One region of the Rhodococcus sp. NPDC127527 genome, then DNA from elsewhere that is predicted to be linked to it. Evidence: riboswitches for the same ligand, from Rfam matches in the RefSeq annotation. Region 1 holds a riboswitch; the other holds the start of a gene.
What was found. Region 1 has a riboswitch for S-adenosylmethionine ahead of ACFVH2_RS03450 (bifunctional o-acetylhomoserine/o-acetylserine sulfhydrylase). Riboswitches for the same ligand answer to the same signal wherever they lie in the genome.

Region 1 (4,388 bases):
GACGCCGGGCACTTCGTCACCGTCCTCGGCGGCGGGCACGAGGTGGCCTACGGCAGCTACCTCGGCATCGCCGGCTCGTCCCTGCTCGACTCGGGCGCGCGGCTGGGGGTGCTGAACCTCGATGCGCACTTCGACCTGCGGGCCGACCCGGTTGCCAGCTCCGGGACCCCGTTCCGCCAGATTGCGGACAGCGAGGCCGAACGCGGCCGATCACTGCGCTACGCGGTGCTGGGCATCGCGCAGCCGAGCAACACCCCGGCCCTCTTCGGGCAGGCCGCCTCGGTGGGGGCCCGGTTCCTGCTCGACGAGGAGTGCACCGCGGCGAAGCTGCCGGCGGTCGAGTCGTTCGTGCATGAGTTCCTCGGCGCGGTCGACGTGGTGCACCTGAGCATCGACCTGGACGTGCTGCCCGCGGCGATCGCGCCCGGTGTCAGCGCCCCAGCCGGGTTCGGGGTGCCGGTCGAGGTGATCGCCGGGGTGTGCGAGACCGTCGCCCGCAGCGGCGCGCTGGCGGTGCTCGACGTCGCCGAACTCAATCCGAGGTTCGACTACGACAACCGGACCGCGCTCACCGCGGCCCGGCTGATCCACCACGTGGTCAGCGCACGATGACCGTCCCGCGCATGTCCGGGTGGAACGTGCACAGGTACTGGTAGGTGCCGGGCTGGGCGAAGGTGAAGCTGAAGGTGCCCTCCTTCATCGGCGGGCTGTGCAGCACCGACTTCGCGTCCCCGACACCGACCACGTCGTGCGGGGTGCCGCGGTCGTCGAACTTCCAGGTAACCGTCTCACCCGCGCTGACGGTGATCGAATTCGGCGTGAACGCCATGTGTGCGACCTCGACCACCGGCCCGGTCGCCGGTGCGGACGTACTGGACGTCGACGAACTGCTGCACCCCGAAACACCGGCGGCGACAACGATTCCCGCGACGAGCACCCGGGCGGCTGTCTTCATCGCTCCAGCCTAGCCGCCCGCACCGCAGCGGACGGCCGGGAAACGGTTGTCAAGCGACCTGATCCGCCGGACGAGTTCGGGCGGCCCGGCGAGCCGCGGCCGGAGGAATCGACGGTATGCGAGGCCCAAGATCGCCAGCCACACAGTTCCGACGAAAAGCGCAACCCGGGTGTCGGCGTCGAAGGCGAGCACCGCGATCACGAAAACGAGGAGGTACACCGCGGCGCCGCCGATCATGTACGCCAACAGGACCGCCGGTCCCGCTTTCTGGATCGCTTCGGCCGAGACGTAGAACAGCCCGGTACCGATGGCCGAGCCGAGGGCGATGAACCGGATGTGGCGGGCGGTCAGACCCCGGGTCAGCGCCGAAGCGGCGTCTTTCACTGTGGGTCTCCCAGCCGGATGGTCAAACGTTCGACGTGCGCCGAGCAGTGCAGTGCAGTGCAGTGCTGTAAGGCAGGTCACACCAGGTAGAGCGGGGTTTCGGCTCCCTGCGGGGGTTCGCTGCCGGGGCCAGCGTTCCATCGGCGCGACCGGTGCAGCTAAGATCGGCGCCAGGTCATGAGTGTCAGCATCAAGCCCCGGCTAGCTGGCCGGCAACCCTCCATCCGCGGTGGGGTGCCCCGGGTGATGACCTGGTTTTCCGAAGGACAGTTCGGATGACAAGCGCGGGTCCGCTGGGACGGACCCACAGACAGGGCCACGACCCGACGGAGGTTCACCATGTGTTGTTGTCGCAGTTAGTCCTCATCTGCCATTCGGCGCCGCCGCCGCGCCGCACTCCCCCACTTCTCCTGGAGTAGACGACCCATGAGCGAGAACATCCCCGCCTCGACTGATCCGGCCTCGACCTGGAGCTTCGAGACCAAGCAGATCCATGCCGGTCAGACGTCCGACGCGACCACCAAGGCGCGCGCACTGCCGATCTACCAGACCACCTCCTACACCTTCGACAGCACCGATCACGCCGCGGCGCTGTTCGGTCTCGCCGAGCCGGGCAACATCTACACCCGGATCATGAACCCGACCCAGGATGCGGTCGAGCAGCGGATCGCCGCCCTCGAGGGCGGCGTCGCGGCGCTGCTGCTGTCCTCCGGCCAGGCCGCGTCGACGTTCGCCATCCTGAACCTGGCGGAGGCGGGCGACCACATCGTGTCGAGCCCGCGTCTGTACGGCGGCACGTACAACCTCTTCCACTACACGCTGCCCAAGCTCGGCATCACCGTCGAGTTCGTCGAGGACCCGGACGACCTCGACCAGTGGCGGTCGGCGATCAAGCCGAACACCAAGGCGTTCTTCGGCGAAACCATCTCCAACCCGCGCAACGACGTGCTCGACATTCCCGGTATCTCGGCGCTCGCGCACGAGCACGGCATTCCGTTGATCGTCGACAACACGGTCGCGACGCCCTACCTGATCCAGCCGCTCTCGCACGGGGCCGACATCGTGGTGCACTCGGCCACGAAGTACCTCGGTGGCCACGGCACCGCGATCGCGGGCGTCATCGTCGACGGCGGGTCGTTCGACTGGACACAGGGCCGGCACTCGGGCTTCACCACCCCGGACGCCAGCTACCACGGCGTCGTGTTCGCGGACCTCGGCGCGCCCGCTTATGCGCTCAAGGCACGCGTGCAGCTGCTCCGCGACGTCGGGGCCGCTGTCTCCCCGTTCAACGCGTTCCTCATCAGTCAGGGCATCGAGACCCTGAGTCTGCGTGTCGAGCGGCACGTGGCGAATGCGCAGCGGGTCGCCGAGTTCCTCGAGGCACGGCCGGACGTCACGGCGGTGGCCTACGCCGGGCTGCCGAGTTCGCCGTGGCACGAGCGTGCGCGCCAGATCGCACCCAAGGGCGCCGGCGCGATCGTGGCCTTCGAGCTGGCGGGCGGCGCCGAGGCGGGAAAAAAGTTCGTCAACGCCCTGACCCTGCACAGTCACGTCGCTAACATCGGCGATGTGCGTTCTCTCGTGATCCACCCCGCTTCGACCACCCACGCGCAGCTGTCCCCCGAAGAACAGCTCGCGTCCGGCGTCACGCCCGGACTCGTCCGGCTGGCAGTCGGCATCGAGGGAATCGACGACATCCTGGCCGACCTCGAGACCGGCTTCGCGGCGGCTGCGTCTTGACCCTCAGCTCCGTATCGGGCGCCCGTCCGGCAGGGTCTCCAAAAGGATTCCCGACGCCGGACGGGCGGCTGACGAGCGTCCCGGTCGGCCCCGTGACGCTCGAGAGCGGCGCCGTCATCGACGACGTCGTCCTCGCCGTGCAGTCCTGGGGCGAGCTCAGTCCCACCCGGGACAACGTCGTGCTCGTCGAGCACGCACTGACCGGGGACTCCCACGTCACCGGTCCCGCCGACAGCGACCATCCCTCCCCCGGCTGGTGGGACGGAATGGTCGGTCCTGGTGCACCGATCGACACCAACGAGTGGTGCGTGCTCGCCACCAACGTGCTCGGCGGGTGCCGCGGCAGCACCGGGCCCGCCTCCCTGGACGCGGAGGGACGTCCGTGGGGTTCACGGTTCCCCGAGATCTCCATCCGCGACCAGGTCGCGGCCGAGGTCGCGCTCGCCGACACCCTCGGTATCGAGCGGATCGCCTCGGTGATCGGCGGATCGATGGGCGGCATGCGTGCACTCGAGTGGATCGTCGAACATCCCGACCGAGTCGGCTCGGCCCTGATCCTGGCTGTCGGCGCGCGGGCCACGGCCGATCAGATCGGCACCCAGACCACTCAGATCGCCGCGATCGAGGCCGACCCGGACTGGCAGGGCGGCGACTACCACGGCACCGGGCGAGTACCCCGGACGGGGCTGGCCATCGCCCGCCGGATCGCGCACCTGACCTATCGCACCGAGGACGAGCTCGACGCGCGATTCGCGAACTCCTCGCAGCGCGGCGAAGACCCGTGGCAGGGCGGCCGGTACGCCGTGCAGAGCTACCTCGAGCACCAGGCCGACAAGCTGGTCGCGCGCTTCGATCCGGGCACCTACGTTCTGCTCACCGAGGCGATGAATCGGCACGACGTCGGTCGCGGACGGGGCGGGGTCGAGGCCGCGCTGGCGTCGACCCCGGTCCCGGTGATCGTCGGCGGCGTCGACTCCGACCGCCTGTACCCACTGTGGCAACAGGACGAGTTGGCGACTCATCTCGCGGGCTCGGGCCCGGTCCGAGTGGTGCACTCGAAGGACGGCCACGACGGTTTCCTCACCGAGGCCGACTGGGTCACCAGCCTGCTCGGCGAGACCATGGCGCTGGCCAGGGCCGGTCGCTCGGGGCCCGCGGCGGCGTTCCGCTCGGCGTAGGAACGGCGCTGATTCGTCGACCGTTTCGACCTCGCCCGGTACGCCGGTCGGAGGCTTCCGTTCGTCCGACGCCGGGTCGGTAAACTCTGCGGCGTGCAGTCGCCCGCGATCCGTCCCGCCGCAACACTCGA
Region 2 (4,388 bases), on a different contig from region 1:
GCGTAGCCGATGAACGGGAGAACGGACGTCACGTCACCCGCGGCGAGCACGGTACGGCGCCCGCCGCCGACCCGGTCAGCGAGGAAGAGGCGCAGGTCCGGGCGCCGGCGCCGCGTTGTGGAGTGCGCTCCCCGCGACCCACTGCGCCCACGGCACGCTCCAGTCGCCGTTCTGCCACACCTCGAGCGGGGCCCCGCCGGTGTTGCGGACCTCGACGACGTCGCCCGGCTGGGAGAAGCCGAAGAACCACCGTGCGTTCTCCGGATTGAGGTTCAGGCAGCCGTGCGAGGTGTCGGTGTTGCCCTGGGCCCACACCGTGCTCTCCAGCTCGTGCAGGTAGATGCCGTCGGTGCTGATCCGGGTCGCCCAGTTGATCGACTCCTTGTAGCCGAGCCGGGAGTTGATCGGCAGGCCGTACGTCGAGGAGTCCATGATCACCGGGTTCGACTTGTCCATCACCGTGTAGGTGCCCGGCTGCGTCCAGAACGAGAGCGTGGTGTTGCCGATGGTCTCGGTGCCGCCGCGCCCCATCGAGGTGGGCATCTCCCGGACCACCTGGCCGTTCTCGTAGACCGTCACCATCTTCGTGTTGTCGTCGGCGATCGACACGTGCGAGTCGCCGATCCGGAAGGACACCTTCTCGTCCTGCTGGCCGTAGAGTCCCTTGCCGAGTTGGGCGCCGTAGATCTTCGCGTCCACCGACACGGTGGTGCCGGGCGCGTAGTAGTTCTGTGGTCGCCAGTGCGCGTTCTGGTCGTCCATCCAGTACCAGGAGCCCTGCACCGGGGGAGTGGTGGTGACCGTCAGCGCCTTCTCGGCCGCGGCCTTGTCGCCGATCTGCTCGTCGAAGTGCGCGACCACCACCATGCCCACGCCGTACGTCGCGCCGTCGATGAGCGAGATGCCGCCGGTGGTGTTCAGATTCACGGCGGTCTGGTTGCTCGGCGCCACGGTGGTGACAGTGGAGTCCTTCGTGGTGGCTACGCCGTCCTGGTCCACGGCCGCGACCGCGAGCTGGTAGGTCTTGCCGTACCCCAGCGGCTCGCCTGGCTTCCACGACGTCTTGTCCGGGGTGAGAATCCCGGGGATCACCTTGCCCTCGGGATTGGTCAGGGTCACCGACGTGATCGTGCCCTGCGCGACGTTCACCTGAACCGGGCTCAACGGGCTGACCGGGGTACCGGCATCCGCGGGGGTGACGGTCACGACGGCCGCGCTCTGCCTGGTGGTCGGGGCGGCGGCGGGTCCGTCCCCGGACTTGTCTCCGGTCGAGATGGTGCAGCCGGCGAGCGTGAGCGCTGCCACAACTGCACATGTCGCCGCGAGGGTCCTGCGCCGCAGGCGGGTAGCCATCATGCCTCCTCGTCGAGTTCGAGCGGACACGATGCACCGCACGTCGGAACCGACCCCAGAATATCGGCGTTCGACACCACGTGCGTCTGCGGCGCTCGCCGGTCGGAAAAGCGCAGGCCAGGGGAGGTCGGTCGGGATCGGGTGGGGGCTTGTCCGCCGATCGGGGGACGGGCGATTCATCCGGTCCCGGGTCCGGCCGGTGGACAGACTCCGGCGGCGCCCGCGGCGATAGTTGATGCATGCCGGAAACGGCGACGGAATGCGGGTTCGGGGTAACACTCGATGTGTTGCCGGTCACACCCGCGCAGGCGATGCCGCCGTGCAGGCGGATCGACACGAGGAGAGGCAGTGCACGAATGAACGCATCAGTGATCGCATCGTCGACGGGCCGGGCGGCGTCCCGGTACGGAGGGACGATGAGCACGGAGGAGATCAGGCTTCGGATCGACGCGATGTTCGCTCGCGACGAGGCCCCGTCGGTCCTCGGCGGGTCGGCAGTGCGAGCGGAGGGTGTCCGATGATCGACCGCGGTTTCCGTTGTGGGAAAGGAACATCGGTGAGGGTGACGGAGGAGACGGTGCGTTCGCGCCGGGTGCTGTGCATCGGAGACCCGGCCGCGTTCGTCGAGGCGGCGCAGTGGCTGGCGCGCCGTGGGCTGGAGGCGACCCCGGTCCTCGACGGTGACCTGCGGGGTGGTGGCCTGCTCGGCGCGCTCGCCACCGAGGACGTGCTCGACGGGCTGTGTACCGCCGCCGAGGCCGCGGCCGTCCAGCGCGTGAGAGCGCTCGATCTACCGCTGGTCTGGGTGCGTGATGTCGGCCGGTTCGATCTCCTGGTGGCGGGCGGGTGGCTTGACAACGCGCAGGGGAGCCTGCAATTCTCTGGTCAGGTCATGAGTGCCAGCAGATAGCCCCGGCTTGCTGGCCGGCAACCCTCCGCCGCGGTGGGGTGCCCCGGGTGACGACCTGGCCGTTGTCCGACCGGGCACGGCAAGCGCGGACTCGAAGCACAACCATCGATCGCTCGGGTCCCTGGACAAAGGGATGCTCCATGACTGCCGTTCTCTCCGCTGACACCTGTGCCACCACGGATGCGGTTATCGCTGAAATCTGCTCTGCGACTGCACCTTTCGCTCAGGTTTCCGGGTCCGAGCTCACCGTTCCGCTCGCCGACGGCGGTTCCTGCACGTACGCCAACTTCGACTACGCCGCCAGCGCTCCCGCCCTCGCTCAGGTGACCGAACGCGTGCAGGAGCTGCTGCCGTACTACGCGAGCGTGCATCGCGGCGCCGGCTACGCCTCGCAGGTGTGCACCGCCAGCTACGAGGGTGCTCGTGAGGTGGTGGCCCGGTTCGTCGGTGCCCGCGCCGACGACGTCGTGGTGTTCACCCGCAACACCACGGACTCCCTGAACCTGCTCGCGGGCTGCGTGCCCGGCGAGACCGTGGTTCTGGACATCGAGCACCACGCAAACCTGTTGCCGTGGAAGCGAAACGGTGCCCGAGTTGTCGAGTCCGCCGACTCGGTGGAGGAGACGGTGCGGCGGATCGCCGCCGAACTCTGCGCCCGCCCGACCGCGCTGCTCGCGGTCACCGGGGCCTCCAACGTCACGGGCGAGGTGCTGCCGATCGCGCGACTGGCCGAGATCGCGCACCGCTGCGGCGCAAGGATCCTGGTCGACGCCGCCCAGTTGCTGCCGCACCGCCGCGTCGACATCGCCGCGCTCGGGGTGGACTACCTGGTGTTCTCCGGGCACAAGCTGTACGCGCCGTTCGGTGCCGGAGCGCTCGTCGGGCCCGCCGACTGGCTCGACGCCGCGGAACCCTACCTCGCCGGCGGGGGTGCCACCCGCGACGTCTCGGCGGCGGGCACGGTGGAGTGGGCGAGTGCGCCGCAGCGTCACGAGGCCGGTACCCCGAACGTGCTGGGCGTTGCCGCGCTCGCCGCGGCCTGCGAGACGCTCGCCGGGCTCGACTCGGCGGGCGCGGAGGAGCACGAGCGCGCCCTGTGTGAGCGGTTGACCGACGGGCTGAGCGCGGTCGACGGTGTTCGCGTGCTGCGGATCTGGTCGGATGCACCGGACGCGGTCGGCATCGTCACCTTCACCGTCGACGGCGCCGAGCCGCGGGAGGTCGCGTCGTACCTGTCCGACCGGTACGGCATCGGGGTGCGCGACGGCAGGTTCTGCGCGCACCCGCTGCTGGCCCGGCTCGGCCGCCCCGAGGGCGCGGTCCGCGCCAGCCTCGGTCTCGGCAGCCACGCCGCGGACGTGGACCGGCTGATCGCGGCGGTCGCGGACTTCGTCTCCGCGCGCGCCGACGAGGGGTCGGCTCCGACGCTCTCGCGGTAGCATCTCGGCATGGCATCCGTGACGACCGTGGCGACCGACGCCCAATGGTGCCGTCGTCACGTGGATCTGTGCCGTACCGCGTCGGGAACGTGTCCGAGCTGAGGTCCGCCTCGAGCCCGTTCACCCCCACGCACACAGAGGACTGTCATGTCTGCCTATTCGCCTGTCCGCATACCGCCGCTGCACGTGGCGGTCGAACTCTCCGGCGCCGGACACCACCCCGCGTCGGGATCGCACACCGAGTTTCGAATCCCTTTGGGGCTCAGTGACTACTGGGTCGACCTCACCGGGTCGCCGCTGGATCTGGTCGCCGAGCCGGCCACCGTGGTCCGGGTTCGCGCGCACGACCTGCGCGAGGCCCAGTTGCGACGCGAGGCCGTCCGAGCCCGGGTCGCCGAGGAGGGGCGCGACCCGGACTCGGTGACCGTGCTGCTCGATCTCGAAGTACTGCTCGCCGACGATCATCGCAGCGCGCGAAGTGAACTCGCCCGGCTCGACGCGAGCCTGGCCCGGCCGCGGGTACCGGACTCGGTTTCCTACGTCGGCACCGCGCCGGGACTGGCCGGGCTGATCGCCGACATCGGCGCCGCCGGGGTCGCCGACGGAGTCACCCTGCTGCCACTGGTGCTCCCGCGGGTGCTCGACCGCGTCGTCGACGACGTCCTGCCCGAACTGCACGAGCGGGG

Region 2: another riboswitch for S-adenosylmethionine. It lies ahead of ACFVH2_RS17835 (aminotransferase class V-fold PLP-dependent enzyme); the one in region 1 lies ahead of ACFVH2_RS03450 (bifunctional o-acetylhomoserine/o-acetylserine sulfhydrylase).

The regions. Positions count from the first base shown of each region.
Region 1 is NZ_JBHXVP010000002.1:97,631-102,018, reverse strand. Features, by position in the region: gene hutG (formimidoylglutamase) at 1-612, shown strand, start outside; gene ACFVH2_RS03460 (cupredoxin domain-containing protein) at 599-955, opposite strand; partial or broken gene proY (proline-specific permease ProY) at 1,139-1,339, opposite strand; SAM riboswitch class IV at 1,513-1,630, shown strand; gene ACFVH2_RS03450 (bifunctional o-acetylhomoserine/o-acetylserine sulfhydrylase) at 1,766-3,079, shown strand; gene ACFVH2_RS03445 (homoserine O-acetyltransferase) at 3,076-4,257, shown strand.
Region 2 is NZ_JBHXVP010000010.1:162,835-167,222, reverse strand. Features, by position in the region: gene ACFVH2_RS17845 (Ig-like domain-containing protein) at 76-1,353, opposite strand; gene ACFVH2_RS17840 (hypothetical protein) at 1,910-2,263, shown strand; SAM riboswitch class IV at 2,242-2,355, shown strand; gene ACFVH2_RS17835 (aminotransferase class V-fold PLP-dependent enzyme) at 2,404-3,702, shown strand; gene ACFVH2_RS17830 (hypothetical protein) at 3,850-4,388, shown strand, end outside.